Regions from separate parts of the Sporolactobacillus sp. Y61 genome, predicted to be linked through region 1. Evidence: riboswitches for the same ligand, from Rfam matches in the RefSeq annotation. Region 1 holds a riboswitch; each other region holds the start of a gene.

The links. A riboswitch is a leader RNA that binds a small molecule or an ion and turns the genes downstream of it on or off. The one in region 1 is predicted to bind S-adenosylmethionine.
Region 2: it holds a riboswitch for S-adenosylmethionine, as region 1 does, so the genes downstream of both, metC (cystathionine beta-lyase) here and ABNN70_RS01870 (MetQ/NlpA family ABC transporter substrate-binding protein) in region 1, are expected to answer to the same signal.
Region 3: it holds a riboswitch for S-adenosylmethionine, as region 1 does, so the genes downstream of both, ABNN70_RS01035 (sulfate ABC transporter substrate-binding protein) here and ABNN70_RS01870 (MetQ/NlpA family ABC transporter substrate-binding protein) in region 1, are expected to answer to the same signal.
Region 4: it holds a riboswitch for S-adenosylmethionine, as region 1 does, so the genes downstream of both, ABNN70_RS04225 (O-acetylhomoserine aminocarboxypropyltransferase/cysteine synthase family protein) here and ABNN70_RS01870 (MetQ/NlpA family ABC transporter substrate-binding protein) in region 1, are expected to answer to the same signal.

Annotation. Positions count from the first base shown of each region.
Region 1 is NZ_CP159510.1:373,168-381,336, reverse strand. It holds gene galE (UDP-glucose 4-epimerase GalE) at 1-148, shown strand, start outside; gene ABNN70_RS01895 (phosphate/phosphite/phosphonate ABC transporter substrate-binding protein) at 318-1,232, shown strand; gene phnC (phosphonate ABC transporter ATP-binding protein) at 1,394-2,167, shown strand; gene phnE (phosphonate ABC transporter, permease protein PhnE) at 2,168-2,977, shown strand; gene phnE (phosphonate ABC transporter, permease protein PhnE) at 2,977-3,777, shown strand; gene ABNN70_RS01875 (glycerol dehydrogenase) at 3,870-4,997, opposite strand; SAM riboswitch class I at 5,798-5,912, shown strand; gene ABNN70_RS01870 (MetQ/NlpA family ABC transporter substrate-binding protein) at 6,029-6,856, shown strand; gene ABNN70_RS01865 (methionine ABC transporter ATP-binding protein) at 6,869-7,882, shown strand; gene ABNN70_RS01860 (methionine ABC transporter permease) at 7,884-8,169, shown strand, end outside.
Region 2 is NZ_CP159510.1:242,894-251,062, reverse strand. It holds partial or broken gene guaA (glutamine-hydrolyzing GMP synthase) at 1-248, shown strand, start outside; gene ABNN70_RS01265 (hypothetical protein) at 498-665, shown strand; gene ABNN70_RS01260 (SDR family oxidoreductase) at 912-1,877, opposite strand; gene ABNN70_RS01255 (AraC family transcriptional regulator) at 2,105-3,106, opposite strand; gene ABNN70_RS01250 (vitamin B12 independent methionine synthase) at 3,695-4,822, opposite strand; gene metC (cystathionine beta-lyase) at 4,851-6,038, opposite strand; SAM riboswitch class I at 6,133-6,249, opposite strand; gene ABNN70_RS01240 (SDR family oxidoreductase) at 6,632-7,270, shown strand; gene ABNN70_RS01235 (metal-sensitive transcriptional regulator) at 7,543-7,806, shown strand; gene ABNN70_RS01230 (rhodanese-like domain-containing protein) at 7,853-8,169, shown strand, end outside.
Region 3 is NZ_CP159510.1:193,232-201,400, reverse strand. It holds gene ABNN70_RS01050 (sulfate/molybdate ABC transporter ATP-binding protein) at 1-763, opposite strand, end outside; gene cysW (sulfate ABC transporter permease subunit CysW) at 793-1,659, opposite strand; gene cysT (sulfate ABC transporter permease subunit CysT) at 1,682-2,458, opposite strand; gene ABNN70_RS01035 (sulfate ABC transporter substrate-binding protein) at 2,560-3,603, opposite strand; SAM riboswitch class I at 3,890-3,998, opposite strand; SAM riboswitch class I at 4,124-4,240, shown strand; gene ABNN70_RS01030 (ferredoxin family protein) at 4,319-4,552, shown strand; gene ABNN70_RS01025 (phosphoadenylyl-sulfate reductase) at 4,598-5,308, shown strand; gene sat (sulfate adenylyltransferase) at 5,372-6,523, shown strand; gene cysC (adenylyl-sulfate kinase) at 6,540-7,145, shown strand; gene ABNN70_RS01010 (nitrite/sulfite reductase) at 7,185-8,169, shown strand, end outside.
Region 4 is NZ_CP159510.1:838,314-846,482, forward strand. It holds gene ABNN70_RS04200 (phosphopentomutase) at 1-399, shown strand, start outside; gene ABNN70_RS04205 (pyrimidine-nucleoside phosphorylase) at 415-1,716, shown strand; partial or broken gene deoC (deoxyribose-phosphate aldolase) at 1,937-2,586, shown strand; tRNA gene ABNN70_RS04215 (tRNA-Glu) at 2,657-2,728, shown strand; gene ABNN70_RS04220 (NAD(P)/FAD-dependent oxidoreductase) at 2,984-4,186, shown strand; gene ABNN70_RS04225 (O-acetylhomoserine aminocarboxypropyltransferase/cysteine synthase family protein) at 4,267-5,571, opposite strand; SAM riboswitch class I at 5,706-5,810, opposite strand; gene ABNN70_RS04230 (aldehyde dehydrogenase family protein) at 5,998-7,494, opposite strand; gene ABNN70_RS04235 (Gfo/Idh/MocA family oxidoreductase) at 7,609-8,169, opposite strand, start outside.

The DNA of each region.
Region 1 (8,169 bases):
GAGTACACTCATTGCTTCATCAGATAAGGCAAAGAAAACTCTGGGCTGGAAACCGGAACATACAAATATTCCGGAAATTCTGACAGATGCCTGGGCCTGGCACAGCAGTCACCCTGAGGGCTATGCGACACCGTCGACTGACAAATGAACAGAATAATCACGGAAAAGCTTCTGATCAGGGAGCTTTTTTTATGCGCAGATATCTAAAAATAAACATAAATAAAATAACAAAACACAGTCGAAACGTAAGAATGATTAGTATATAATGAAAAAGAAGCTTGTCAAAATTTACACATATTCTTTGGGGGGAAGATGAAGTGAAGAAAATACTGGCAGTCATGATGGCGTGTGCCCTTGTTTTTCTGCTTGCGGCCTGCGGCAATAACGATTCGGCGTCAGGAGACTCAGGATCAAACGGAAACAAAAAAGAAATCAAAGAACTGACTATGGGGTTTGTTCCGTCACAGGAAGCTGACCAGATTGCCGACACGGTTAAGCCGCTTTCGGATTATCTGTCGAAAAAACTGGGCGTGCCGGTTAAAGCACAGGTCATGACAGATTTCTCCGGTCTTGTTGAAGGTATGAGAAGCGGCACCATCGATATCGGCTTTACGAATCCTTTCGGTTATGTTCAGGCTGCCGACCGTGCCAATGCAGAAGTTCTTGTCAAAGCGATTCGTCTGGGATCGGATACTTATCGTGCACAGTTTGTTGTCTCTGCCAATTCTAAACTCAAATCCGTTGACGATATTGCCAAAACCAAAGGCCTGAAATGGGCATATCCGGATCCACTGTCGACATCCGGTTATCTGTTCCCGGGTTCACTTTTGATGGACAAGGGTGTTAAAAATCTGGAAACCTTCTATACCCAGCAGGCTGCCGGCGGACACGACAGCGCAGTTCTTGCCGTTTACAATGGTCAGGCTGATTTTGCAACCACTTTTGAAGATGCAAGAACCGTTGTCAAAAAAGATGCTCCGGATGTTATGGACAAGCTCAAAGTCATTGGCTATACAGATAAAATTCCTAATGATGGTGTTTCTGTAAGTAAAGATATGCCTGAAGAATGGAAAACGAAAATTAAGAACGCATTTATGTCAATCAATGACGATAAAGAGGCTTTGAAAGTGATGAACGATGTCTATTCCTGGGACGGCGTTGCGGAAGCAACCGATAAAGATTACGATATTGTTCGCACAGTATATGAGCGATTCAAAGACAAGCTCGAATAATCAGCAGGGCTTCAGAAAAAAGAGGGGAGTCGGTGCTCCCCTCTTTTTTTAATATAATCAGTACATAAAGAGAAATGGCCCGGGATCAGGAAGGATGAAGGTACACCTTTGCCAATGTATGGGCAGAACGGTAATCAGCAAGATAAAAAAGGGGAATGTACATGATTGAATTTCGCGATATTTCGCTGACCTATCCAAACGGACACAGAGGATTGAATCATGTCAATCTGAAAATTGATTCCGGTGAATTTGTGGTTGTTGTCGGCTTATCCGGAGCAGGAAAATCAACCCTGGTGCGCTGCATTAATCAGCTTGTGAAACCAACGGAAGGCGAACTGCTCATTAATGGGAAAAATACACTCAGGTACAGGGAACATGAACTGAAGCATCTGAGAAAAAATATCGGCATGATTTTTCAGAACTACAATCTGGTCAATCGGATGTCGGTTTTGCGAAACGTACTGACCGGACGCCTGGGTTACACCGGAACGATACGCAGTATGTTCGGGCTGTTTTCACAGAAAGACAGGGAGCTGGCGTTTAACAGTCTGAAGCGGATTGGTATCGCTGAGAAGGCCTACTCACGGGCGGATGAACTGAGCGGGGGCCAGCAGCAGCGGGTGAGCATTGCCCGTGCATTGACACAGCAGGCGAATATCATCCTTGCAGATGAGCCGGTCGCAAGTCTTGACCCGCCGACCTCCCATGTGGTCATGCGCGATTTGAAGCGTATTAATCAGGAAGACGGGATTACGACCATTGTTAATCTTCACTTTATTGATATGGCGATGGAGTATGCAGACCGGATCGTCGGCATGAGAAACGGTGAAATTGTTTTTGACGGATCGGTCGACACGGTTTCTGAAACCACATTCGAAGAAATTTATGGTCGTAAGATAAAGGATAACGACATGCGTCGCGGGAGTGTGAATTAAATGCCGCAGAACTCTCAACAAAAGTCAGTAAAAATTCCACTTATGCCGGCGAGAGGAAAATGGATACTGACGGCCATTGTTGTCATTGTCATTGCACTGTATGCCTTGTCCGCCCGTGTATCCGGATCCTCACCGGTTAAGTTTTTCTCGGGACTTCCTTATGTGATTCAGTTTATCAGTCACGATCTGATTCCGCCGGACTGGGGCTATACTTCCCGGGCTATTGAACGCCTGATCGAAACATGGAACATGGCCCTGCTGGCGACAACATTTTCAGCACTTGTTGTTCTTCCGTTCAGTTTTCTGGCCTCCCGAAATATTAATCGGAACAAATGGCTGTATCAGATCACACGTTTTTTTCTGAATATTATTCGAACGATTCCGGATTTGATTCTGGCGGTATTGTTTGTCGCTTTGATCGGACTCGGTCCCCTTTCCGGCATCTGTGCATTATGTGTGTTCTCATTCGGAATTCTGGCAAAAATGATCAGCGAGACGATAGAAGCGATAAACCCGGATCCGCTTGAAGCCATTCGGGCGACGGGAGGCAATATCATTCAGGTGATCTGGTATGGGGCCATGCCTCAGATTCTGCCACTGTTCACCTCATATACCCTGTATGTGCTGGAGCTGAATGTCCGTGCATCTGTTGTTCTCGGATTCGTTGGCGCCGGAGGGGTTGGCCTGATCCTGAAGCAGCAGCTCTCACTGTTTAATTATGCGAATGTCTCCACCATCATTATTTATACATTCTTTGCCGTAGCTATTATCGACTTGATCAGTAACCAATTGAGGAGGCGACTGGTCTGATGGATGAGAATTATGTTGACGTGCAGAAACCGAAACATCTCAAACGCAGAATCACATTCGGTATTGTTGCCCTTGTGCTGATTGTACTTTATATCATCGCCTTCTCGATGACCGATCTGACCTATCACGGTTCTTCGATTAGTTCTTCCGGTATTCTGAAACGGCTGTTCTGGGGTACGTTCTTCGATCCGGTGACGCAGGGGCGCATTGGCGAGTTTACCTTGCTGATGTTTCAGACGCTGGCCATTGCCTATGCCGGGACGGCGATTGCTGCCGTAGTCGCGATTCCCTTTGCTTTTCTCGCAGCTAATAATATGCTGAAAAGATTCTCCTATTTCGGCAAATTGTTTCTGGACGCTATCCGGGCCTTCCCGGAACTTGTTCTGGCGATTATCTTTGTCGGTTCATTCGGTATCGGTCCCTATGCCGGGGTGCTTGCCATAGGCGTACACTCCATTGGCATGCTCGGAAAACTGTACTCCGAAGTCATCGAATCGATTGACATGACGGTCATCGAAGCACTGAAAGCAAACGGAGCCAATAAAATACAGATCATGTGGTTCGGTGTTCTGCCGCAGGTGATTCCGGAATTTTCGTCCTTCGCCATTTATCGATATGAAATAGACGTCCGGGCATCGACGATTCTCGGTGTTGTCGGTGCCGGGGGGATCGGTACGCCCCTGATTCTGGCTTCCATGCAGAGAAACTGGGAACAGGTCGGCATGATGCTGATTCTGATCATTATCTTTGTGTCGATCATTGATTTTATCAGTGCACAGATCAGAAAAAGACTGGTCTGAATCATTTTTTCGGCAAAACGGAATACGCCAAAAGAGGACAGCCATGTTGTGGCTGTCCTCTTTTCTTCGCTGGTAAAAGGGTGACCTTTCACTCAGTCATGATAGGACTGGGCAATGGCATCGGCAGTGACAATGGCGTTAAAGACATCATCAGGCGTCACAGCAAATGGCATGTTACACATGGTATCTCCCTTGGCACAGGCCATCTCGGCCACTTTTCTCCATTCATCGTCATTGAATTTATCAACGCCGAGATCTTTCAATGTCAGAGGAAGGCCAACCGCTTTGATGATTTTTATAATTTCTTCCATCTCTTCAATTGGTGCGTTTTCAAGAACAAGTTGAGTCAGCAGACCGAAAGTCACTTTTTCGCCATGCTGCGCCCGATGAAGGGCGGGTACGGCGGTCATTCCGTTATGAACGGCGTGGGCTGCGGCAAGTCCTCCTGATTCTGCTCCGACACCACTGAGGTAAATGCTTGCTTCAATGACCGCTTCAACAGCTGTTGTTGATAATCTTTTTTCGACTGCACGGACGGCAGGAACGGCATTACGGCGGATGGTATCGTAACAGAGTTTTGAAAGGCCGACACCGATCAGAGACGGTTTAAGGGCAGCCAGATTGATCCCGTCTGCTCTGTAGCAGGCCCGGGATTCAAAGTATGTGGTGAGTCCGTCGCCGATCCCGGCAATGAAGAAACGTGCCGGAGCGGCGGAAAGGATTTCAGTATCGGCGATCACCATATCCGGATTACTGGGAAGATCCAGATAGTGATCAAACTGTCCTTCCGGTGTATAGATAACGGCCAGAGACGTACATGGCGCATCGGTTGAGGCGATGGTCGGATAAATGACAACGGGTAATTTTTCAAAGTAGGCAGTCGCTTTAGCAGTGTCAAGCGTTTTTCCGCCGCCAATACCGACGATTACATTGGCGCCGCAGGCCTGGGCGAGTTTCCTGTTCCGGGTAATTTCTGCGTCAGAACACTCGTAATTAAACTTTTCAAATGTTGCCTTCGCGCCGTTTTTAAATGAAGCGCCTCCCTCTTCCTCAGCACGTTCATAAATAAATTCATCACATATAAAGTAAGCGTTATCACCGAGGGGCGCTATATAATTACTGATATTTTTTAAAATGCCTTTTCCAACAATGAACTTCTTGGGAGAAGTTACTGATTTTGCCAGTTTTTCATGTTTTTCTACTGCTATTGTTTCTGTCATATGTGTCCATCACCCTTCACTTTGTTAGCTACATTATAAATCTGTCAACCGGTCAATTCTAGTGAAAACGCTTAAAAATGTTAAATATTTATGAAATATGACGGATAAAGGCTGATTTACGGATCATAATGAGATATGAATCATTGACATATAAAGATTGACGGAAATAAAAAGATACAAGCTCATGGCGATTGGGGGGCGCCTTGCGTAAAAATTATTTTCTCCCAAAACAGGGGGCATGTATGGTCAAAAATCAGGGACAATTTACACCCATATGAAAAGTGCAGAGGAAGGTTTCCCGGAATCCGCCCTTATCGGTTGGGGGGATCCGATTAAGCGCCTGCTCAGATGAATAGACGGAAAAATTCCGCTTACTGAGTCATTTAATTTAAGAATAGCTAGAATAGACGGAGAGATTCCGCCTATTGACTGGAGAAACGGGGAAATGGAGCTTTTTGCCCGGCTTAATCGGAAAATCTCCCCTTATGTACTCCCCGAAAAGCGCGCCGTTATGCCCCTGACCGGAAAATATCCGCTTATTTTACTTTTCGCTCTCAGGACAAGACATCTTATTTAGAAGAAAGTGATATGAAACCCCTCGCAAGATAGGAGATAGCCTGTGGCGGCTTTGAAAGGGATCGCAAAACGCAGAAGAAGAAGATTTGCCTGGTCAAACGGTATAGCTCTGCTGAATATGTTGGCGTGATGAAAAAAATCAGCATCGCAAAAAGCCCAGTACAAAATTATTTTGACACAATTTTTATTTCATAGTAAAATGAGTCCATCGGTTAATTAAATATTTCTTATCCAGAGTGGTGGAGGGACAGGCCCTATGAAACCCGGCAACCTCATGATCTATCGATGAAGGTGCTAATTCCTGCAGAATGCGCTGTGGCAAATTCTGAGAGATAAGAGAAATTCGGAAACGAACAGCCTCTCTTATCGGAGAAGCTTTTTTTTTACCTTTTTTATTCTGGATAAGGGATATATGTACCGGAAAAAAACAAACAGATGCACCAGGGGGGAAGAAAATGAGACACTTGCGTAAGGTTCTATCAGCAGCTTTTATCTTTATACTGGTTTTTGTACTGTCGGCCTGTGGAAACGGAAGCGGGTCATCATCAGGCGAGCTGAGCACGAAAGAGGTGACTGTCGGGGTGACCAGCGGGCCGCACCAGCAGGTTATGGAGCAGGTTGTAAAACTGGCTAAAAAGGACGGGCTGACGATCCATCTCAAGTCTTTTAACGATTACAACCAGCCGAATATCGCTTTGAATGACGGCAGTCTGGACGCCAACAGTTACCAGACGATGCCTTTCCTGAAGGATCAGATCAAGAATAAGAATTATAAAATTACCGATGCCTTTGCTACTGTTGCCTATCCGCTGGGGATTTATTCGAAGGCCATCAAAGATCTGGATCAATTGAAAAAGGGCGATAAAATTGCAGTGCCCAACGATCCGGCAAATGAGCTGCGCGGACTGCAGCTGTTTGAAAAAGCAGGTGTGATAAAATTGAAAAAAGGTTCCGGCGTCACAGCGACAAAGCGGGATGTCGTTGAGAATCCGAAAAATCTCGAAATTATTGAGATGGACGCCGCCCAGTTGCCGAAACAGCTGGATGAAGTGGCGGCTGCAGCGATTAATACCAACTTTGCTATGGGAGCCGGTCTGACCGTTCTTAAGGATGCCATCTTCCATGAGCCTCTGAAGAATAATCCTTATCCGAACTATTTTGTTGTCCGGACGGAAAATAAAGATGATGAAGTGATTGGCAAAATCAAAAAATACTACCAGTCTCAGGAAGTTAAAGATTATATTCAGAAACAGTTCGGTGGTTCCGTTGTGCCGGCCTGGTAAGGAGTCCCTTCAATGATTGATATCCATCATGTTTCCAAAACATTTGTAACAGGAAAGACGAAAATTCAGGCGCTCGATGATGTGACGCTCACCCTTAATAAAGGCGAGGTTTTCGGGGTCATCGGTTACAGTGGGGCAGGAAAGAGTACGTTAATTCGCTGTATTAACCTGCTTGAACGCCCGACGAGCGGTTCCATCTTCGTTGATGGAACAGATCTTCTCAAACTGAAACATAAAAAGTTGCGTCAGATGCGCCGAAAAATCGGAATGATTTTTCAGGGATATAATTTGCTTGAGACCGCAAATGTCTATGATAATATTGCGATCCCGCTTAAGCTTGAAGGTGTACCGAAACAGGTCATCAGGACACGTGCGGAAAAGTATCTTGAAGTCGTTGGCCTGCAGGATCGCATGCATGCGTTTCCCGGCCAGCTGTCCGGTGGTCAGAAGCAGCGCGTGGCGATAGCACGGGCGCTAGCTCATGAACCGGAAGTGCTGCTGAGTGATGAAGCAACAAGTGCCCTTGATCCGAACACGACAGAGTCGATCCTCGAACTGTTGCTCAAGGTTAATAAAGAACTGGGAATCACTGTCTTTTTGATTACCCATGAAATGAATGTCATTCAACGCATCTGTGACCGTGTGGCTGTGATGGAAAAAGGGCGGATTGTGGAGCAGGGCCCGGTATTAGACATTTTTGCCCGGCCTGAAAGGGCACTGACGAGACAATTTGTCCGCAATGAATCACGATTCAGGATTCCCGCGCCGCTGTTTCAGGAATTGAAAAGCACAGGGAAACTGGTTCATCTGACCTTTATCGGGGAATCAGCAAAAGATCCGGCACTTGCGACACTGGCCCGCCGCTTTGATGTACTGCCCAGTATCATCGCCGGCGGCATCGATCAGTTAAAACAGGAGTCGATCGGCAACCTGCTTGTCCATCTCAAAGGAAATCCTGATCAGATTCGTGAGGCGACAAATTATTTGAAGGCCGAACAGATTATCGTTGAGGAGGTCGCTGACTGACATGACTGATTTTTTTAATCAATGGGGTGAAGCGATCTGGACGGCTTTTCTCCAGACACTGCAAATGACCTTTATTGCTCTCGGCTTTTCAGTGTTAATTGGTATTCCTCTCGGCGTTTTTCTTATTCTGACGCGCAAAGGCGGTCAGGTCGAAAATTCAACGGTCTATACCTTCCTGAATACACTGATCAATGTCATTCGCTCGATTCCTTTCATTATCCTGCTGTTCCTGCTTCTTCCGGTGACCAAATCGCTTGTGGGAACAACCATTGGTGTTAAGGGTGTCA
Region 2 (8,169 bases), 130 kb from region 1:
GATTCATCGGTTGCGGCAACGCTTGTCCACAAAGCGATCGGCGACCAGCTTACCTGGGTTTTTGTCGATCACGAACTGCTCCGAAAAGGGGAAGCGGAAGGCGTCATCGATACATTCAAAAACCGTTTTCAAATGAACTTTATCCCTGTCGATGCCAAAAGCGTTTCTTGGACAAGCTGGCGGATGTCGGTGATACTGAGAAAAAGCGCAGGATCATCGGCAATGAATTCATCTACGTATTTGAAGAAGTTCTGAAATTATTTTCTCCCAAAACAGAGGGCAAATCTGAAGTCGTATGGTCAAAAATAAGGGACGATTTACCCCAATATGAAAAATACAGACGGAGGCTTTCCGGGATCCGCTCTTATCAGTTAGGGGACTCGGTTAAGCATACGATCAGATGAATAGACGGAAAAATTCCGCTTCGGCCGTTCTGGTACTTTACCGTATCGCCCAATTATTTGTCCAAATTGGGGATTGAAGTAAGTCATGATGTTTTGGCCAACGCTAAAGCGGGAACGCGGCTCTATCTATTGCCAGGTACGCTTTCGGAAGCGGATCGCCGGCAGATGGTGGCTTTTTTACAGGAATCTTCCACCGAAGGTCTTTCTCCCGGTGATATTCAAACTGCTTTTTCTAAAAATAAAAAATTTGGCCACTTGTAAAATCAAATTAGCCAGTTAGGTTGAAGTAATAAAACGCCATCATAAAATCCGATGTATCATTAAAACGACGAAAACTTAATGAAAGAAGCGGATCCTCGAAGACGCATACGAAGGCACCGCACAGAAATCTAAAGATCATGGAATGAACAAAGCGCTTCCCAATCAAGGGAAGCGCTTTGTTTTTAGAAGCGAAAGTGATACTTGAAAAGTGGTCTGATCAGCACAAAGGCCGGAAGAGAGATCCTATTATCTCTGAAAATAGTAACCTTGATTAATGTCTTCAATTAGAGAGGGATGCACGGGGCGCCACCCCAGGCGTTTATGGGTTAATGCGCTTGATACAGGGTTGTCGACTGATGCGAAGTCGCCCAGCCATCCGAAATGCGAATTTGCCTTTTTCGCGTCTATGCTTTTTACCGGCAGGTTGAGATGTTGGCCAAGGGCGACGGCGATATCACGAAAGGGCACGCCCTCATCGGCAACAGCGTGAAACCGCGACCCTGCCGGGGCCTTTTCCAAAGCGAGGCAAAAAAGATGTGCCACATCGAGGTGATGCACAGCTGGCCAACGGTTGGCTCCAGTTCCAATGTAGGCTGAAATGCCCTTCTTGCGAGCGATGTCGGTCAGGCTCGGGACGAACCCATGCTTATCGCCATCACCGTGTACAAGTGGAGGGATACGAACAATTGAGGAACGAACGCCTTGATCGGCTAACGCCAGCGTTGTCTTTTCCGACGGGACGCGTAATTTTCCAGCGGAATCAGGGTCAGCCGCATTGTCCTCCGTTCCGAGTTGATTGGGAGTGAGGGTCAGTGTCGGCATAGCGACAACAAGAGGGCGGTCGCGGCCGGAAAGCGCGGTACCCAGTGTCTCAATGGCACGTCGGTCCGTCTCGACAGCTGCCGTCATGAATCGCAATGGCGCCTGACGGGGGGTTCCACCAAACATTATTCGCAGGCGTGTTGATAGTCGTGCATGAGAGAACTTATGGAAGAAGGCTGTGTGAATGACGCCATCTGCAGCGGCAGCACCGCTGCGCAAGCTTCCCAGGTCTTCGATTGAACCCTGGTGAGCCTCTGCACCAAGGGCAATAAGCCTTTTGGCAGCTTCCCCGGAACGAACAAGGCCGATAACATGATGGCCGGCATCCATTAGTTCACGAACAACCGCCCATCCGATGAATCCGGTCGCTCCCGTAACAAAAACACGCATATGAAAAACCTCCTTATAAGCAGTTATAATTGGGTGGTTTGAACCATGCTCAGTGCCGTAAGCGAGTTGCACGGTCGTCTCATGGTTAACCTAATTATAGAAGAGGGTTCACTTGGATGTTTGCGTGTTCTGATTGAGTTATTGCTCGATTTAACGAAACCTGTTCAAAAAAAGCGCCAAGCCTTGAAGCAGCGAGGATATGAAAAAAGGGCGACGAGGCATCCTGGTCAGTTTAAATTCTGTCTTTTCTGGCGCCATCTGGCGATATCTCTGTTTGGCGGGCTTCCAAAGAAGCGACTGTATTCCCGGCTGAATTGGGAATCGCTCGCATATCCCACAATTCGGCATGCAGTTGTCGCATCCATTTGATTGGATAACATCAGCCGCCTGGCTTCTTGAAGACGCAGTACATTACGGTATTGCAAGGGGCTCATCGCGGTGACGGACTTAAAATGCTCACGGAAAGAGGACTCGCTCAAATGGACCATCTCTGCCAAATCAGCGATTTTAAATGGCTGGGAGAAGTTGTTCTGGAGCCAGTCCATTGCTTTCACAACTCGCTGTATGCTGGATTCCGCAAAAACGGTCTCAGCAACGTAAACGCCGATGGGGCTGCGAAGAAGTCGAATGAAAATCTCATCCGTGATGAGCGGGGCAATTAAATGATCATCGCCGGGACTAGAGAGACAATCGACCAGTCTTGCCATGGCATTAATCAGAGCCAAATCAGCATCCATGACATAACCCGCACGCCGATTACGAATCGTTGGCAAGCCCTGCGGATATACTTTCGACACCAACACCGCGATCCTTTGCGGGTCGAGATATAGCCCTACTCCCAGAAACGGTTCGGCAGGGCTGGCCAAAATGGTTTTCATGGCAACCGGTAAGGCAACGGGAGCAATAAAAATCCGTGACCCTCCGTATTCATAGACATCCCTTCCGACAGTTATGATTTTTTTACCCTGTGCTGCAATGCCGACAGCAGGCGAGTAAATGGTATGCACATAATCCGCGGCTTCTATTCGCGAATAGCGATTGACATATAACCCGGGGATTCGCGCGGCATAGGTCCCATCATGTGAAGAATGAGTATCAATCAGATTAGCCAGTCTGATGGTTTCCGCTTTAAGCGATCCATTGGCATTATCTGACATCGGCGTGGCCGCATGATCATCCAGACTCATTTTCTCGAAAGCAACTCCTTTTTCCGTTTGATCGTCCGACATGGCGGGCATGCAGTTAATAATTATGGTGCTTATCTATCCTCACTCTAATGGATACCCGATCAGGTTCATCAAATTCAGGCCCTTCCAGGCAAAGTTTATACCGGCCAGCTTAGCAAGCAGTCTGTACCTTCATTTTGTGTCCTTATGCAGCTGCAAAGTAAAGAAGGATGTCGCACAGTCATAGACCTTTGTGACATCCTCTTTCTCTAATCGTTGAGCGTTTTCATGCAATCGTTAATTGGCCATATGATCGTTAGACAGCTAATATTGGTCATGATAAACCGTCGATTCTTGATCATCAGCGCACCAGGGTGACCTGATTTTGTCTGCTTTTTCGCGTAAAACGTACTCAAAAGAAGGATCCTCTCTGGCTGTGTGGTGATTTAATTTTACCAGATTTGGATTCTTTTTTCGTACACTTTTTTCATGCACAGGGTGCGATCGAGAAAAGTGATCAGATCAAGCATCTGAGCATCTTGGAGAAATTATTTTTGCCTGTGTTATTTAGATTTGTTAAAGAACGAAACAACACGGTGCATTCCAAATAGTGGGTGCGCCGTGCATCTTTTAAGGGTTCTCTTTTAATCATCAGGCCTCTGACCAGATTTTTTGAGCCGTGTCGATAACACGTTTTAATTTGGCCCATTGCTCAGCTTCAGTCAATTTATTCCCTTCCTCAGTAGAAGCAAACCCGCATTGTGTAGACAGGCAGAGATTGTTCAGCGGAACATAATGAGTCGCTTCCCTGACGCGCTTTTCCAATGCTTCCTCTGATTCAAGTTCCGGAAATTTAGACGTGACCAGACCAAGAACAATCCTTTTATCCGAACCCTTGGTGAAAATATCGCCGAGCGGTGAAAAGTCTCCGGACCGTTCGTTATCGTATTCCAGGAAATACCCATCATAATTCAGCTGCGACAGGTATTTTGCCACCGGTCCGTAACCGCCGGAGAAAAGGAATGTGGAACGGAAATTTCCGCGACAGATATGGGTAGTGATCGTCATATCCTCCGGGCGGTCCTGAAGAGCACCATTGATGACGGTCACACTGTCTTTGGCAATTTGTTCATATTTTGCCTTTTCTTCAGCACTTTTGGCGTTGATGATCTGATTGATCAGAAAAGCCCAGGTTGTATCGTCAAGCTGCAGATAGCGACAGCCGAGATCATAGAAATGGCGAATGGTCTGACGATAGGCGACTGCCAGGTCCTTCAGAAAATCCTGGCGGGAAGCATAGAACTTAACGGCATTGTCGTCGCGATGGTCACGGAAATAGAGCGTGGGGCTGGGAATGGTTTGTTTTGCCAGAATCCCTTTGGGAACAATGCTGTTCAGAAATTCAAAGGCTTTGAAAAAAGGATGATCCGGATTATAAGACACTTTGTCCGAGAAACGAACATTCGTATCGCGTGTTTTTGCCCCCTTAAATTTATAGCTGGCGTGTTGTGAATAGGTTTCAACACCATTCAACCCTGCCAGAAAATCCAGGTGCCACCAGCTGCGACGGAATTCACCGTCCGTAACAGCTTTCAATCCGAGATTGACTTGTTTCGCGACAACTTTCCGTATTTCTTCATCTTCTACTTTGGTCAGATCTGACCGGGTAATTTCTCCTGAAAGGAACTTTTCGCGGGCGGATTTAAGTTCATCAGGTCTTAGCAGACTGCCTACCTGGTCGAATCGAAAGGGTACTGTTTTGGTTGTTGTGATAGCCATTTTTGTTTCCTCCTGAATGAGATATTGGTCAGTTAACGCTGGTCACTGTTTCCTGTTTCTTTTCATTGATTGCTGTAAGGCCCCTGGTGAAGTCCTTGATCAAGTCATCCGCATCTTCCAGACCGACGGACAGACGGAGCAGACCGCTGCCGATACCAGCTTTGATTCGCTCTTCTTCGCTGAGTTCCGCATGAGACATTTTCGGTGGATAGGAGAGGATCGACTCGACGGCGCCGAGACTAACGGCGAAAATCGGCAGAGAAATGTGGTTGACAAACGTGCGCGCCGCCGCCTCGTTTTCCAGTTCGAAGGAGAGCACGGCGCCGCCGGACATTGCCTGTTGCTTCTGGATTTTCGAGCCGGGATGTCCGGGTAATCCGGGATAGAATACCTTTTTGACTTCTGGACGATCCGAGAAGAATGAAGCGATTTTTAAGGCGGATGCCGCCGACTTTTTAATCCGTACATCCAGTGTTTTCAGGCCTCGCAAAAGCAGCCAGGAATCCTGGACGCCGAGCACGGCACCCAGTGCATTCTGCAAAAAATACAGCTTGTCTGCCAATTCTTTATTTCCGGCTACGGCCAGACCGGCAATAACATCACTATGTCCGGAAATAAATTTTGTCGCACTGTGCAGCACCAGATCGGCACCTAACTGCAACGGCCGCTGAAAGACCGGCGTCATAAAGGTGTTATCTACAAAGGTATAACATCGATGAACTTTTGCAATTTTCGCAATGGCGCGGATGTCTGAGACCTTAAGCGTTGGATTGGACGGTGTTTCGACATAGATGACTTTTGTGTTCGGACGGATGGCTGCCCTTACTTCATCGAGCCGGGTTGTATCGACAAAGGTGTGGTCGATACCGAGACGTCCAAGTACTTCAGTTAAAATACGAAAGGTTCCTCCGTAGACATTCTTGGGAACAACGGCATGATCTCCCGCTGACAGAAGCAGAAATGCTGTGGAAATAGCAGCCATTCCCGAGGCAAAGGCGAAACCGCGGACGCCTCCTTCCAGATCGGCAATGGCATTTTCTAAAGCGTCACGTGTCGGGTTTCCTGATCGTGTATAATCATATTTCCCAAAGTGATCAAAATCTGATTGATGAAATGTGGATGACAGATAGACAGGAACATTTGCCGCACCAGTCTCGGGATCTACCCGGACAGTGTCGCGGACAATCCGGGTCGGGAACTGATAATCGTCAGCCATTGACAGGCACCTCTTTCAAAAAATTTGTTGAAGCAATTGCGTAAAATAAAAAGGCTCTCTTCGGGAAGAAGAGAGCCATACGCTCGAATGTCTCTTCTTATCCCTCAGTCACATCACTGTGTCTGCTGGGATTAGCACCTTACCGGATCACGTAGATACGGCGGTTGCTGAAGCGTCATCGGGCCAGTCCCTCAACTTCTCTAGATAAGAAAATGAATCATTTTAACTTGTTTAGTTGAACCCTATTTTACGCCAAAAAGTTTTTTTTGCAAGCTTTCAAACATTATAATTTCGAATTTATTGAAACAGAAAGTATCGGGACCTGCCTGATTTTGGGAAGGAAGCCATGAAGTACATGTACCTATTGATGTGCCGGACTGTAAAGGCTTTGTTTACCTGGCTGGATCGAGTGATTGTAGAGAATAAACAGATTGAGGGATGAATAGATAGCCATAAGGATCAGCGAACCCTTCAGTTCCAGCTGATCTGATTTTACAACTGGCCTGTAAGAAGATAGACTATAATTGCAAACAATAGTAAGTAAAGGCACAGGGATGAAACCTGTTCTTATAAAAATCAAGGAGGCTGGATCGATGGTTCGTGTACTTATTTTAGGTGCCAATGGTCAGATTGCCCGACTTGCCGAGCAGCTGCTGCTTGCGGAGACAGAGGCGCAATTAACACTTTTTCTGCGTCGTCCGAATCGACTGACGCCGGCCGATGCCCGCAGAGAAAAAGTCATCGGTGGTGACGCGACTGATCAGAGTGCGCTTATCGAAGCGATGAACGGGATTGATGTGGTCTATGCCAATCTGGCTGGACAGAATATTGAAGAGCAGGCCAGAGCAGTGACCGCCGCCATGAATAAGAGCGGTGTCAGGAGACTCATCTGGATTTCAACGCTCGGTATCTATGATGAGGTTCCGGGCAACTTCGGTAAATGGAACAAACAGCAGCTGGGCAGCTATCTGGATCGCTACGGCGCAGCGGCAAAAGTCATCGAAAACTCAGGTCTGGATGAGACGATCATTCGTCCCGCCTGGCTGACAAATAAAGATGAAATTGACTATGAAACGACCGAGAAGAGTGAGCTGTTCAAGGGGACGGAAGTTTCCAGAAAAAGTGTTGCTGCTTTTGTTGTCCGCCTTATCCAGGATCCTTCAAAAGAAGTGCACGCTTCGGTCGGAATAGATAAACCGCATACCGACGGTGACAAACCCGCCTGGTTTTAAGTCGTTTTATTAGGCGCTTGTTTCTGGAATGCGCATTCTTTGAAAATAGTTACTTAATTGCACCACACCGCTGAACAGCATAAAAAGCATCACCCAAAGCTATAAATAAGACAAGATCGAGATAGATGGACCTGACGGAATGATGAATTTCGTCAGGTTCTTTACTTCGTGGAATCTAAAGGATATCCCAATTATTTGGTTACAGTCCTTTTATTTGACAGGAAAAAATGTATCAATTATTATACCCATAGGGGTATAAGGAGGGATTGTTCATGGAGTATACAGCGCAAATGAAAAATCGATTGAAACGAATTGATGGTCAGATCCGCGGAATTCTTAACATGATGGAACAAGGTGAAGACTGCCGCAGTGTAGTGACCCAGATGACTGCTGCCCGGACGGCAATGGATCGTGCACTTGGTTTAGTTATTGGAAAGAATCTGGAAGCCTGTCTGCGGGAGCAGATTGAGAGCGGTAAAGGATCAACTGAATCCATCGTAAATGAAGCGGTTCAAATGCTGGTGAAAAGTCGCTAAGGAATCAAGATGCCGTGAATCGATGGCGAAGGGAGGAAAAATAAATATGAAATGCCTGTTCTTTTGCAGACCTAAAATAAAGAAGATAAGCACTTCGGAACTAAAAGAGACTTATCTGCCTGATAAAAAGGGAAAATACTTTCTTGATGTGCGCACAAAGCCGGAGTTCAGCAGTCGATCCATCCCGGGCTTTATCAATATTCCGCTGCAAACTTTGAAAAATCATCTCAACAAGATCCCGAAAGAAAAAGAAGTCGTCGTCATCTGTCAAAGCGGTATGAGAAGCTCAGTCGCCTGCAAGTTTTTGAAAAAAGCGGGCTATGAAAAAGTGACCAATGTACGCGGCGGGATGAATCGCTGGTA
Region 3 (8,169 bases), 180 kb from region 1:
CATCGATGAATTTACCATGTGTAATTTTCCCTTCAAAACGATTCGCACTTCCGATAAAATCATAAACAAAAGGATTAGCCGGGTATTCGTAAACGTCTTCCGGTGTTCCGATCTGTTCAATCTTTCCGTCCCGGATGATGACCACCCGATCGGCCACTTCGAAGGCTTCTTCCTGATCATGCGTCACAAAGATGCTCGTCACTCTGACAGATTCATGCAGGTGACGCAGCCAGAAGCGCAGCTCTTTTCTCACCTTGGCATCGAGCGCACCGAAGGGTTCATCAAGCAGCAGAATTTTTGGCTCTATAGCCAGTGCCCGGGCGAGAGCGACGCGCTGCTTCTGACCGCCGGAAAGCTGAGAAGGGTAACGTTTTCCGTACGGCTCAAGACGGACAAGTCTGAGCAGGCGATCGACCCTTTCACGGATTTCCCTTCTGGAGGGCCGGATTTTTCTTGGACGGACACGCAGACCATAAGCAATATTGTCGAAAACCGTCATATTCTGAAACAGGGCATAATGCTGAAAGACGAAGCCGACCTGACGCTCTTTTATGCTGGCCTCGGTCAGATTTTCACCATGAAAGATAATCTGTCCCTGATCAGGTTCTTCAAGGCCGGCAACAATGCGCAGCAGAGAGGTTTTTCCCGAACCGGATGGACCGAGCAGGGCAACCAGTTCCCCCGATGGAATGGTCAGATTAATATCTTCCAGAATCTGGAAATCATCATATGCCTTGGAAACATGCTTGATTTCAATACTCAAAATGATATCCCTCCCGAGGGTGTAGTTTTTCAGCGTAATCCTTGTTTCACACGATTTTCCAGGATGACTTTGAGAATCATAGTCAGAACAGCCAGAAGGGACATGACTGAAGCCAGGGCAAAGGCGGCAACAAACTGATATTCGTTATACAGGTTCTCAATTTGCAGCGGCATGGTATTCGTCAGGCCGCGGATGTGGCCGGATACGACAGAAACGGCACCAAACTCGCCGATTGCCCGGGCATTGCATAAAATAATGCCGTAGAAAAGCGCCCATTTGATATTAGGCAGGGTGACCTTCAGAAAAGTTTGCCAGCCGCTTGCCCCAAGTGTCAGAGAGGCTTCTTCTGCTGTAGTGCCCTGGTTTTGCATGAGCGGAATCAGCTCGCGGGAAACAAACGGGAAAGTCACAAATAACGTCGCAAGGACAATACCGGGTACATTGAAAACAATATTGATATCATGCGCCATCAGCCATCTGCCGAATGAACTGTGCTGACCGAATATCAGGATAAAAATCAGACCGGCGATGACAGGAGAGACGGAAAAAGGCAGATCAATCAATGTCATGAGTACACTTTTCCCCCTGAAGGCGTACTTGGTCATGACCCAGGCGAACAGGATCCCGAAGATGGTGTTCACAGGTACCGCGATCAGGGCAACCAGCAGCGTCAGACGGATCGCTGACAGGGCATCAGGTTCCGTAATGGATGAAAAATAGAATCCTGCCCCCTGTCTGAATGCCTCGGTAAAGATCGCAACCAGCGGAATGACGAGAAAAAAGAAAAGAAACAGCAGAACAAGAGCGATCAGAGTCAGTCGTATGGCGGTATTTTTTACATTATGCCGGGCAATACCTGCCTGACGGGCAACACGAGACGCAACAGGACTTTCCATAAAGGACTCCCTCTCAGTATCTTTACCGGCCGGCGTAGCGAAGACGCGACCACCATTGAATCAGATTAATCAGCAGAATAAGCAGAAACGAGATGACAAGCATGACAACGGCTATGGCCGTCGCAGCAGAATAATCAAATTGCTCCAGTTTGGTCATAATCATCAGCGGCGCGATTTCTGTTTTATAAGGCATATTGCCGGCAATAAATACAACAGAACCATATTCGCCAAGTGAGCGGGCAAACGCCAGCGAGAATCCGGACAGCGCCGCCGGCATCAGCTGAGGGAAAATCACCTTTCTGAAGGTCTGAAAAGGTGTCGCACCAAGCGAAGATGAGGCTTCTTCCACTTCGCGTTCAAAATTCTGCAGAACCGGCTGAACCATGCGCACGACAAATGGCAGACCAACGAAAATCAGGGCAATCGTGATACCGATCGGTGTAAAAGAGACGTCGAAGGGCAGCCATCGCCCAATCCATCCATTTTCTGAGTAGAGTGTCGTCAACGTAATGCCGGCCACAGCGGTCGGAAGAGCGAAAGGCAAATCCACGAGCCCGTCGACTGCCCGTTTCCATGGGAAAGTATAACGGGTCAGTACCCAGGCGATCAGGACACCGAAAATCAGATTAACAAAAGCCGCCGCCAGGGCTGTCAGGAAACTCAGTTTGTACGATGCAACGACACGCGGGTTGGTGACGTCCTGCCAAAAGGACGCCCATCCGGATCGTGCTGAATAGATAAAGATAAATGACAGCGGGATCAGGACGAGCAGGGAAAGATAGAACGTCGACAGCCCCATGGTCAGTCCGAAACGGGGATGGACCGTCCTTTTTTTAAATGTTGGGAAAAAGCCACAATACTCAACTCCATTATCTACGGATGGATTTACCCGGAGCTTGTTTATTTAGGCTGGTAAATCTGATCAAAGGTGCCGCCGTCGGCAAAATGCTCTTTCTGCGCCTTCGCCCAGCCACCGAAATGATCATCTACAGTGACTAGTTCAATTTTCGGGAACTGATCGCTGTACTTTGCCAGAATCTCCTTGTTACGCGGGCGGTAATAACTTTTCGCAATGATTTCCTGGGCTTCATCACTGTACAGGTACTTCAGATATGCCTCAGCCACTTTTGCTGTTCCGTTACTTTCCGCATTCTTATCAACAACGGCAACGGGCGGTTCAGCGAGAATACTCAGTGAAGGGCTGACCCTTTCAAATTTGTCCTTACCGAGTTCATCGATGCTCAGGAAGGCTTCATTCTCCCAGGCGATCAGCACGTCGCCGACACCTCTTTCCGTGAAAGTCGTGGTCGCTCCGCGTGCTCCGGAATCGAGAACTTTGACGTTTGCATAGATCTTTTTCACGAAGTCCTCTGCTTTCTTCTGGTCATTATTGAATTTCTTGTCGGCATAAGCCCAGGCGGCCAGATAATTCCATCGAGCCCCGCCTGAGGTTTTCGGATTGGGCGTAACAACAGATACATTTTTCCTTGTCAGATCATCCCAGTCCTTAATGTTCTTTGGATTACCGGCCCGGACGAGGAAAACAATGGTTGACGTATACGGTGTTGCATTCTGCGGCAGTCGTTTCTGCCAGTCCTTATCCAGCCTGTCCGTGTTTTCGGCAATGGCATCGATATCGCCGGAAAGAGCGAGCGTGACGACGTCTGCCTTGAGTCCGTCAATAACGGAGCGCGCCTGTTTTCCGGATCCACCATGAGACTGCTGAATCGTCACATCCTGATGGCCTGTCTTTTTCCAGTACTTCGCGAACAGCTTATTGTACTGCTGATAAAGTTCACGTGTCGGATCATAAGAAACATTGAGCAGTCTGACCGGTTTTTTTGCTTCACCTGAGCCGGATCCCTGAGCTGAACGGTCTGATCCGCAGGCGCTGAGTGCCCCGAGAATTAAGATGGATACGATGAACAGACTGATTTTTTTCATTTGTAAACGCCCCCTTGTAGTTGTTTTAAGACGTACATTCTGATTTCTGAAATAAAATAAAAAAACATAGGAATACTTGGATTAACAGCAAATACATCTTGCGCCCCCCGCGCTCACCTCCGGGAATGACTGGTTTACCAGACCAGGAAAAAAGTACTGACTCACAGGTCGCAGATGCCGCCACAGGCTTTTTTCCCCACAAAAATTGTTTTGTTCTCTAAGCGTATAAAAAAACCTCATTCCGAAAGGATGAGGAGTGCTGTACGTGATTTGGTCACACTGCATCTCCTTATCTTTCAGGATAACCTGTTGGACGTGGCACCTGTACGATCACGTCTGTCATCGTGGTTGCCGGGCTTCATTGGGCCAATTCCCTCCGCCGCTCTCGATAAGAATCAATGAAATTGGTTTAATCCTATCATGCAGGTTGGAATAATGCAAGAAAAAAATTAATTCACACTAAAACAAGGTGAATAATTGACAATTCGATGCATCCCCTTTAAAATGAAAGCCAATTCAATAACTATCCAGAGTGATTGAGGGACTGGCCCGATGACATCCGGCAACCTGCACAGCATGTATTTCTCTGTAAGGTGCTAATTCCAGCAAAATGGCAGACCATTTTGAAAGATAGGAATCGTGACGCGAAGCTTTTTCCTGACTTTCTGGATGGAAAAAGCTTTTTTTTCATTGATCTTTAGAGGAGGTGACTGAAGTGGCTTTTGTGATTACATCGGCCTGTAAAGGTGAAAAAGCGGGAGAATGTGTGGAGACCTGCCCGGTGGATTGTATCTTTGAAGGAGATGAGATGTTTTATATCAATCCGGATGACTGTATTGACTGCGGGGCCTGTGAAGCGGTCTGTCCGGTTGAAGCTATTTATCCGGAAGACGAAGTGCCGGACGGAGAGCGCCAGTACGTTCAGCTCAATCGCGATTTCTTTTCCTGAGCTTTTCATGCTATTTGATTAAGAGAAGAGGTGAGGACAACGAAAATTCCAACATACAGCACCTGGAAAGACGTGCAGCTGCCGGATTTTAATCCGCAGTCGACATCTAAAGGTGCCCGGGAGGTCCTGGAGTGGGCGTATCATTCTTATGGAGGTAAAGTCGTTTATTCCTGCAGCTTCGGGGTTGAAGGCATCGTCCTGATCGACTTGATTTATTCAGTAAAAAAAGAGGCTTCAGTCATCTTCCTCGATACCGATTTTCACTTCAAAGAAACCTATGAGCTGATCCGTCGTGTGGAAAACCGGTACCCGAAGTTGCATATCATCCGGCTGAAGCCGGCGCTCACGCCGCAGCAGCAGGCAGAAAAATACGGAGACGCGCTTTGGTCGAAACGTCCGGATCTTTGCTGCAATATACGGAAAATTCAGCCACTTGCTGCAAGGATCGGAGCCTATGATGCCTGGATTTCCGGGCTCAGACATGAGCAGTCTCCGACAAGACGTTCGGTTGCCTATGTCAACAGGGATGAAAAATTTCATTCTGTTAAAATCTGTCCGCTGATCTACTGGACCTGGGACGACGTCTGGGATTACGTGCACAGCCGTCAGCTGCCTTATAATCCCCTCCACGATCAGAATTACCCCAGCATCGGCTGCACGTTCTGTACGCGTCCGGTGAAGCCCGGTGAATCTCAGCGGGCAGGAAGATGGAGTGCTTTTGATAAAACGGAGTGCGGTCTCCATCTGAATAAATGAGAAGAAGATGCGAAACATGGCTGCAAGGTATCAACAATGAAATAGCGTATGGGAGGCTTTTCTATGACAAGTAAACCGCACGGCGGTATCCTGATCAACCGCCAGAGCTTCGGTCAGACGGGTGCAGGTTATGCTCAGATCATTCCGATAGATCGCGTTGCTCTGAGCGACCTCGAACTGATTGCGAATGGCACATACAGTCCACTGACCGGATTTCTCGATCAGGAAAACTATGAATCTGTGGTCGAGGAAATGAGACTGAAAAGGGGTCTTGCCTGGACCATTCCGGTCACCCTGCCGGTCAGTGAGGAGGCAGCCGCTCAGGTGTCGGCGGGAGACAGAGCCCGTCTGGTCTATCAGGGCGTGGTCTATGGGACACTTGAGGTCACCGGTAAATTTCGCCCGGATAAGGAAAATGAAGCCCGGAAAGTGTATGGAACAACCGACCGCGAGCATCCGGGCGTAAAGCGGTTGTTCGATCGGGGAGCGGTTTATCTTTCCGGCCCGGTCCGGCTTCTGAGACGTTCACCGCGCCCGCAGGCCTTCGCCGCGGACTTTCTCGATCCCGTGGAAACACGCCGGCTGTTTGATCAGAAAGGGTGGAAGACGATCGTCGGTTTCCAGACCCGGAACCCGATTCACCGGGCACATGAATATATTCAGAAGACTGCCCTTGAGACGGTGGACGGCCTTTTCATCAATCCACTGGTAGGAGAGACGAAGAAGGATGATATTCCGGCCGATATTCGTCTGCGCAGCTACCATGTTCTGATAGACAACTATTATGTTAAAGAACGGACGGCGCTTGCCGTATTTCCGGCCGCCATGCGCTATGCCGGTCCGCGTGAAGCGGTGTTTCACGCGATCTGCCGTAAGAACTTCGGATGTACCCACTTTATCGTCGGCAGAGATCATGCAGGCGTCAAAGATTACTATGGTCCTTATGATGCACAGAAAATTTTTTCTCATTTTACACGTGAGGAGCTGGACATTCAGACGCTGTTCTTTGAAAACAGTTATTACTGCACGAAATGCGGCAGTATGGCATCGAATAAAACCTGCCCGCACGATGCTTCCTATCATGTGGCTTTGTCCGGAACGAAAGTCAGAGCGATGCTGCGCGACGGCATCCGGCCGCCGGAAACATTCAGCCGGCCGCAAGTCGTGCAGGTGCTGATCGACGGACTGAAAGAAAAAGCCGGCCAGGCTAAATAAGGAGCGTGTATGGCATATGGCAGGTTCAGAGAATATTGTCTGGCATAAAACGACGGTGACCCGGGCGGACAGAGAAGCAAGGAGCGGACATCGTGGCGCAGTGGTCTGGTTCACCGGACTTTCCGGCTCCGGCAAATCTACGCTCGCCAATCGTGTCGAAGCTGAGCTGTTTAAGAAGGGGATTCGGACGTATCTGCTGGATGGCGACAACATCCGGTCCGGACTGAACCATGATCTCGGATTTACTGATGCTGACCGGAAGGAGAACATTCGCAGAATCAGTGAAGTTGCGGCCCTCTTTGTCGACAGTAATGCCGTTGTTCTGACTGCCTTTATCTCACCGTTTACCTCCGAGCGCAGGGCCGCCCGCGAAAAAGTACCCGAAGATGAATTTTTTGAAATTTATGTCAAGTGTCCGCTTGACGTCTGTGAAGCACGTGATCCCAAGGGACTGTACCGAAAAGCACGTGACGGGGAAATTGAAGCTTTTACCGGTATCAGTTCCCCCTACGAAGAACCGCCGGCCCCGGAACTGGTTGTCGATACCTCAGAAGAGACACTCGATCAAAGCACGGCCCGTGTGATTGCGTTATTAGAAAAGAACAAAATCATCGGTGCGTAACCCGGCACGTGATCTGTTGCAAAGGAGGAACCTGCGAAAATGGCTTATGAAAAAGTCTGGGCTCAGAATGAAAGACTGAATAAAAATGAAATCAATAAGCTGAAAAAAGACGGCCTGTCGATCTTTGACGATATTCCAAAATATGCAAAAAACGGGTTCGAATCAATTCCCAGGGATCAATATATGTATTTTAAATTTGCGGGACTGACTGTACAGAAACCGCAGGACAAAGGGCTTTTTATGATGCGTGTGAAGGTGCCGTCCGGGGTTCTGAGGAGCGAGCAGGCGATCGTTCTGGCAGACATTGGTGATGAATTCGGGCGCGGCTTTCTGGACCTGACCACCCGCCAGGCCATCCAGTACCACTGGATCCCGCTTGAGCACCTTCCGGAAATCTTTGACCGGCTGAAGGCAGTCGGGCTGACGACAAGTGAGGCGGAAGGCGACGCGCCGCGTAATATTGTTGGAAACCCGCTCGCCGGCATTGATCCGGATGAACTTTTTGACACGCGTCCGATTGTTGACCGGGTTTTCCACTACTTTCAGGATAATCCCGATTTTTCCAATCTCCCGCGTAAGTACAAGATATCCATTAATTCGAATGTATATAATGTCGGTCAGGCTCAGATCAACGACCTTGCCTTCATGCCGGCCACTAAAGTGATCGACAGCAAAAAAGTCAGCGGTTTCCATGTCCTGGTCGGGGGCGGGCTTGCTGCCAGACCCTATCTTGCTAAGAAGCTGAATGTCTTTATCCATACGGCAGATGAGGTGATCAAAGTAGCTGATGCCGTAACCAGGCTTTACCGAGACTTTGGCTATCGGAAAAGCCGTGCCCGGGCCCGGCTTAAGTATCTGATCGCCGACTGGGGGATTAAGAAATTTGAGGAGAAAGTTCTGGAGTTAACCGGACCCCTGACCCCGGCCGGCCATGACGAGACCAAAGGATGGAATGCCGGATATTTTTACGGCGTGCATCCTCAGAAACAAAACGGCCTGAGTTATGTCGGCGTCAGCGTGCCGG
Region 4 (8,169 bases), 470 kb from region 1:
GATGGAATGAATCGTCTGATACGTGTGCTTGAGCAGGATTTTCATGGACTCAGTTTTACCAATCTTGTTGACTTCGATGCCAAATACGGACATCGCCGGGAACCTGTTTTATTCGGCAGAGCACTTGAAGCTTTTGATCATCAGCTTCACGATGTGCTGGAAAGACTGCGGCCTGATGATCTGCTGATGATCACAGCCGATCATGGAAATGATCCCGGCTTCAGAGGCACGGATCATACACGTGAATACGTCCCGCTTCTTGTGACTTCACCCCGTTTTTCGGAAGGAGCAGCGCTGCCTGTCCGGGAAACCTTTGCTGATATGGGTGCCACGGTAGCTGAAAATTTTGCTGTGCCGCTTCCGAAAACGGGTCGCAGTTTTCTCGGAGAACTGAAATGAAACGGAGCTGATCACATGCGTATGGTCGATATCATTACCAGAAAAAGAGACGGATATGAACTGACACCGCAGGAGATTCGTTTTTTCATTGATGGTTATGTCAATGGCACAATTCCCGATTATCAGGCGAGCGCCTTTACAATGGCTGTCTATTTCAGAGATATGACAGACAGAGAGATTGCGGCCTTAACCCTGGCTATGGTTCATTCCGGTGAAACAGTTGATCTCTCCGGTATTCAGGGTATTAAGGTTGATAAGCATTCAACCGGGGGCGTCGGTGATAAGACGACGCTCGTTCTGGCTCCTCTGGTTGCGTCAGTCGGGGTGCCGGTGGCTAAAATGACCGGACGCGGTCTTGGTTTTACAGGGGGTACAATAGATAAACTCGAATCAATACCCGGTTTTCATATTGAACTGACCCCTGAACGCTTCGTCGAACTGGTCAATAACAACCGGATTGCCGTGACGGGTCAGAGCAGTGCCCTTGTACCGGCCGATAAAAAATTGTATGCACTCCGTGATGTGACTGGCTCGGTTGAGTCCGTACCGCTGATCGCAAGTTCGATCATGAGTAAGAAAATAGCTGCCGGGGCCGATGCCATTGTTCTGGAAGTCACAATGGGTAACGGCGCGTTTATGAAAGATGAAAGGGGCGCTGCGCGTCTTGCGGAAACAATGGTTCATATCGGGCAGCATGTCGGAAAGAAAACGGCGGCAGTGATTACAGACATGTCGCAGCCGCTTGGTTTTGCAGTCGGTAATGCGCTGGAAGTTAAAGAAGCGATTGACACACTGAAAGGACGCGGCCCGGAAGATCTGAAAGAGCTGGTTCTGACACTGGGCAGTTTAATGGTCATGCTCGCCGGTGCCGCATCAGATGCAGATGAAGCGCGCAGGAGACTACGGGCGTCACTGAAGAACGGCCGGGCACTGGAGAAGTTCAGAAGCTTTATCGTCAATCAGGGCGGGGATCCTGATGTGATCGATCATCCTGAGCTCTTACCGTCTGCTAAATACCAGATTGACCTTCCGGCACGGTCTTCAGGGCGGATCACAGCGATGCATGCGAAGAGGATCGGTCTGGCCGCGATGCAGCTGGGCGCAGGAAGAGCGGCAAAGGGGGATGCCATTCATTATGATGCCGGCATCGTACTGCATAAGAAAATAGGTGATCAGGTTCGAAAGGGAGACGCGCTGCTGACGATTCATACCGACACCGAGACGATCGAAGAGGTGAAAGCCGGACTCTATCAGGCAATTGAGATCGGACCAGAGTCTGCCGAGCCGCCACTGATTCACCGGATTATTACTGAATAAAGTGAAATTTCAATAAGTAGTGGGCTTTTCGGATGCACAGGACGCCCTCGTTTTTTGCCTGCGCGCATCCGCCACTGATTGTTCGTTGAACCAACCCATCAGGCTGCTGCGGGCAGTGATCCTCCACCCGGGCATGTTTGTTTACTCCCATGACCCTGAAGTGGACCTGCCCGTTCATGCGGTTCATGTGGGATAAAGGCAATTGAAGGAGCGATTTCAGATGGGGAATCTGGCAAAATATATCGATCAAACGGCACTTCAGGCAGATGTCACAGAGAAGGATATTGAGAAACTGACCGGGAGGCCAGACGCTTCGGTTTTGCCTCGGTCTGTGTTAATCCTTACTGGGTCAGCCTTGCAGCACAACAGCTTGCCGGATCAGATGTCCATGTCTGTACGGTCATCGGCTTCCCGCTTGGGGCGGGAACGGCTCAGACGAAAGCGTTTGAGACGACTGATGCCGTGCAGAATGGTGCGGACGAAGTTGACATGGTCATCAATATCGGCGCGCTGAAAAGTGGCCGCGAGGACAGGGTCCTTGATGACATTAAAGCCGTTGTCCGGGCAGCGAAGGGAAAAGTGCTGGTCAAAGTGATTATTGAAGCGTGTCTGCTTACCCGCGAAGAAAAGGAAAAAGCCTGCAGACTGGCAGTTCAGGCCGGTGCGGATTATGTAAAGACCTCAACCGGATTTTCAACCGGCGGGGCAACTGTTGAAGATGTGGCGCTGATGCGCAGGACTGTCGGGGCACGCGCGGGTGTTAAAGCAGCCGGCGGTATCCATACCAGGAAGGAAGCTGAAGCGATGATCGCTGCCGGGGCAACAAGAATTGGTGCAAGCTCAGGCGTTAAAATTGTAATGGGGAAATAAAATCCGGGACTTGAAAAATGAGGGTCATGTATGCTATAATCCTTGTCGTGCCCTTAATAGGGTATATGATAGGGCGTTGGGCAAGTGGTTAAGCCAATGGATTCTCATTCCATGATCACGGGTTCAATTCCCGTACGCCTTATACTTATGGATAAAAAAAGTCACTCTGCTGACGCTTCGTCGTGCAGAGTGACTTTTTGTGTATTCAAAATCTCTGGAAACGCCGGCAATCTCCCAATCGTCAGGTATTTGATAATAAGAGTTGAAAGCGTTTGCAATTCGCGATAAAATAAAGGTGGATCAAATGTGAACAATTTGTGACGTGATAAATTTCACATTGCGGTTCTCTGATGAATCAACTATTTATATCAGATTGTACGGAAGGGAACGAACAATAATGAAGAAAAAAAGAATTGTTATTCTTGGTGCAGGTTATGGTGGGCTTCGGACATTGAAAAAACTGCAGAACATGCATATCAATGCCAGTCTCGTGTTAATTAATAAAAATAATTATCATTGTGAAACGACCTCTCTTCATGAAGTGGCTGCGGGTTCCTCGGATGCCCGGGAAATCTGTTATCCGATTGATTATGTCATTGACCGGAAGCAGACAGCATTCATTCAGGATACCGTGCTCCGTGTCGACAGAGAGGAAAAGCAGGTCATTCTCAAAGAGCGTCCGCCGGTAAAATATGATTACCTGCTGATTGCACTCGGATTTGAGTCAGAGACTTTTGGTATTGAAGGGATTCATGAACACGCCCTGGCTATTTCGGATATTCCGTCAGTTGAACGGATTCGCAAACATATCACAGATCAGTTTGATGCCTGGCAGCAGGATAAGGAGGAGGAACATCTGACCATTGTGGTTGGAGGTGCGGGGTTCACCAGCTTTGAACTTCTTGGGGAGCTTACAAACCGTTTGCCTGTGCTCGCCCGTCGATTTGGCATCCATCCGAAAAAGGTACGTGTGATCTGTATCGAGCCGAGTCCCCATGTGCTGCCGATGTTCGATCGTAAGCTGGCTGATTATGGGACACGAAAACTGCTCGCGCGCGGTGTTGAGTTTGTGATTGGACGGGTCAACCGGCTGGTTCCCGGTCACATTTATTATCGAAATGGCAATGAAATGCATGTCATTCATGCCGGCACATTTATCTGGACAGGAGGGGTTCGCGGGAGCTCAGTCATTGAGGCCTCCGGATTCAACCAGAAGCGCGGACGTGTCCGGGTTAACGACGATCTGACAGTGCCCGGCTATCCGGATATCATGATTATCGGCGATTGCTCGGCAGTAATCGATCCTGAAAGCGGCCATCCCTATCCCACAACAGCCCAGATTGCTCTGCAGCAGGCAGATTGTGCAGCATGTAACCTGCATGCACGTATCGAAAATCGGCCCGTAAAAGCTTTTGTTTATAAATGCAAGGGAACCGTCTGCTCGCTGGGCAGGAATGATGCAATGGGTGAAGTGATGGGGAAAAATCTCAAAGGCTACCCGGCTTCATTTATGAAAAAAGTCATTGAAAACCGCTCTCTGGCAAAAGTCGGTGGTGTTGAAACGATGCTGAAAAAAGGCAGATTCAGCTTCAGCAAATAATGAGGTGTACAAAAATACAGCCCGCTCTGTCAAAAAAACAGGGCGGGCTGTTTTATATGATGTCCGATTAAATAGCGTAATTACTTGCTGCTGACCGGTTCAGGGATTTTGGCAAGGGCCTGATCCAGATCCCAGATAATATCATCTACATCTTCAATACCGATCGATACACGGATCAGATCCGGTGTGACGCCTGCAACCGCCTGCTCTTCAGGTGTCAGTTCGGCATGTGTTGTACTTGCCGGGTGAATGATCAGTGATTTCGCATCGGCAACGTTAGCAAGCAGTGAGAACAGTTTGACATTGTTAATTAATGTTTTGCCGGCTTCCAGACCGCCCTTTACGCCGAATGTGAAAATCGAACCGGGACCTTTCGGGAGATATTTTTTAGACAGTTCGCGGTACGGGTTCCCTTCCAGTTCAGGGTAGTTGACCCAGGTGACCTTCGGGTGATTGTTCAGGAACTGAGCCACTTTGCGTGCGTTCTGAACATGACGTTCAACACGGACCGAGAGGGATTCAAGCCCTTGGAGGAAGTAGAAAGCGTTCTGCGGGCTGATGGTTGCGCCGGTATTTCGGAGCAGCTGAACACGGGCCTTCGCAGCGAATGAAGCCGGAGCGAGATCCGCATAAACAAGACCACCGTAGCTCTTGTCTGGTTCTGTAAAGTCAGGGAATTTGCCACTTGCACGCCAGTCGAACTTACCGCCGTCGACAATGACACCGCCGATTGCTGTACCATGGCCACCGATGAACTTTGTCGCTGAATGAACAACGACATCGGCCCCATATTCAATCGGACGGATCAGATAAGGCGTCCCGAATGTGTTATCGATAATAAACGGAATCTTATTTTCGTGGGCAATTTTTGCGACTGCTTCGATATCAAGTATATTGATCTTCGGGTTGCCGATCGTTTCACCGTAAACAGCTTTTGTTCTATCGTCAATCGCTTTTCGGAAGTTTTCCGGATCATCCGGGTCTACAAATTTAACGGTAATGCCGAGTTTCTTCAGGGTGACGGAGAAGAGTTCATAAGTACCGCCGTATAGCGTACTTGCGGAAACGATATTGTCGCCGCTGCTTGCAACATTCAGCACCGAATAGACGATCGCGGCAAGGCCTGAGGCGGTTGCCAGCCCGGCAACGCCGCCTTCCAGGGCGGCGATACGTTTTTCAAATACATCTTCTGTCGGGTTCATGATACGGGCATAAACATTGCCCGGCCTTTTCAACTGGAAGAAATCCGCAGCCTCATCCGCATCTTTGAAAACAAATGAACTGGTCTGATAAATCGGAACCGCCCGGGCGCCGGTTGCCGGATCCGGTACCTGTCCGGCGTGCACCTGCAATGTTTCAAAACCAAATTTTCTTTCTTCTGCCATCTTAATCTCTCCCTATACCCTTAATTTTTTCATTAAATAAAATCTTAGATCGGAAAGAGTTACAGATTGGAAAGAGCTGCTGTATGAAAAAGCTGCTTCCCGCAGAGAGGAAAGCAGCTTTTTCGCCGATTCTTTTCTTATCTGCCAGAATTTAATCTGCTGGAATTAACACCATACACGATTGCCGTGCTGGTTGTCGGGCTTCGCAGGGCCAGTCCCTCCGCCACTCTTGATAAGATTTATTTAATTGTTTTCAGTTTATTCCCATTTTTGATTTTTGTCAATACAAAATAACAAGTAATTCGGTAGTTTTTATATTAATTGGACCGGGTGCCGATCGGGAATCCCGGACTTGTGATGCAAAAAAGGGAAAGAGCATCATGCTCTTTCCCTTTATAAAGGCATGTATCTGCCCGACAGGCACAATCAATACAGACCTTCAGTGGATTCCTTTGTACTGATAAAAATGTTCTTTGTCTGGGTGTAAGCATCCAGAATACTCTTGTAGGTTTCACGGCCGATACCGGATTTCTTGTAACCGCCAAAAGGTGCACCGGCAGGCAGCTGGTTGTATGTGTTAACCCACATACGGCCGGTACGGACACCGCGGGCAACTTTAAGGGCCGTGTTCAGATTGCTGCTCCATACGGCGCCGCCAAGGCCGTAATCCGACTGGTTAGCCAGTTTGATGACTTCGTCCGCATCTTTAAACTTGATGACTGTAGCAACCGGCCCGAAAATTTCTTCCTGAGCGATTCTCATGTCGTTTGTTGCATCAGCAAGCAGCGTCGGTGCCATAAATACACCTTTGCCCAGATTGCCGTTTTCCAGCTTTTTACCACCGGTGACCAGCTTAGCACCTTCATCCTGGCCGATTTTTACATAATCAAGGATTTTTTCCAGTTGACGTTTATTCACCTGAGCGCCCATCTGAACGCCGTCTTCCCACGGCAGTCCGACTTTAACTTTATCAAATGCATCTTTCAGAGCGGCCAGGAATTTATCATAAATCCCTTCCTGAACGAAGAGGCGGGAGCCTGCGCAGCATACCTGACCCTGGTTGAACAGGATGCCGAGCTGGGCGCCTTCGATAGCGCGATCCCATGGTGCATCGTCGAAGAAGATATTGGCCGACTTGCCGCCAAGTTCCAGAGTAGCCGGAATCAGGCGCTTTGCTGCAGCATCAGCCACTTCATAGCCAACCTGAGTGGATCCGGTGAATGCCAGTTTAGCAAATCCCGGGTGATGCAACATATAATCACCGGAATCTGAGCCGCGGCCTGTCACAACGTTAACAACGCCGGCCGGAAGCACCTGATCGAGCAGTTTGGCAAATTCGAGCAGACTCAGTGATGTTGAAGATGACGGATGAATGACGACTGTGTTTCCTGCTGCAATCGCCGGGGCGATCTTCCAGGCAGCCATCAGGAACGGGAAGTTCCAAGGAACGATCTGACCGACAACTCCGATCGGTTCCTTCAGGTTAATCGTTAATGTATTTTCATCCAGAGCTTTTGCTGTTCCTTCTTCAGAACGGATCACACCTGCGAAATAGCGGAAGTGGTCTGAAGCCGACGGTACATCGACATATTTTGTTTCACGGATCGGTTTCCCGTTGTCCAGTGTTTCCACAAGTGCCAGATGATCGGCATTTTCATCAATCAGGTCGGCAATTTTCAGAAGAAGGGTGCTTCGTTCCTGAATACCAACTGTTTTCCATGTTTCAAATGCTTTTGTAGCTGCCTCTACCGCGGCATCTACATCTTCGTGGCTCGCATTTACGAATTCGGCGAGTTTTTCACCGGTACTGGGATTGTAACTGGTTATCTTACGCCCGTCTGAACCATCGACCCATTTCCCCCCGATATATAATTTATAATCTGTGTCGACTGCATGTTCCAGAACTGTACTTTGAATGCTCATATACAGTAACATCCCTTTCTCGTAATAGAGTTATATTGTTTACGCTTTCATTCTAATCTACTTTTTAGAAAATGAGAAAATATTTGCTCAGCCGCTGATCCGGATGTGTCTGTATTATTCAAACGGATAACGAATGCCCCACTGATCACGTACCTGCGTCATGATATCCACCACATCCCGTGTCAGAGGCAGCGTTTTTTCGACACGTTCACCCCGAACGGCAGCGTTCATATCGTTGAATTCATAGACCATGGCATGAGCGGTGCTCCCGGCTTCGATCGTTTCTACCTTGCCATCAGGATAAGTCAGGGTTGCCTGATCAGCACGGGGGAAATTGTCAACTGTAATATAGGCTCTGTCCCCTGTGACAATACCGCGCTTGGGCAGTTTGGCCCGCATGGTTAATGTGACTGTTGCCATCTCGTCATCTTTATTTTTCAGGATAATGCCTGATGACTCATCGACACCTGTCTCGAATTTTTTCACTGCCGTCAGTACCTGATCAGGCTGGCTCGACAGGAAGGAACGGACAAAGGACAGAGCGTATGTGCCGATATCCAGGAGGGCTCCTCCGGCAAGATCCTTACTGAAAAAGCGGTTCCTGACGTCATACGGTTTCAGACTTCCGAAGGTGACATTGACCATTTTCACTGTACCGATTTTCCCGCTGTTGAT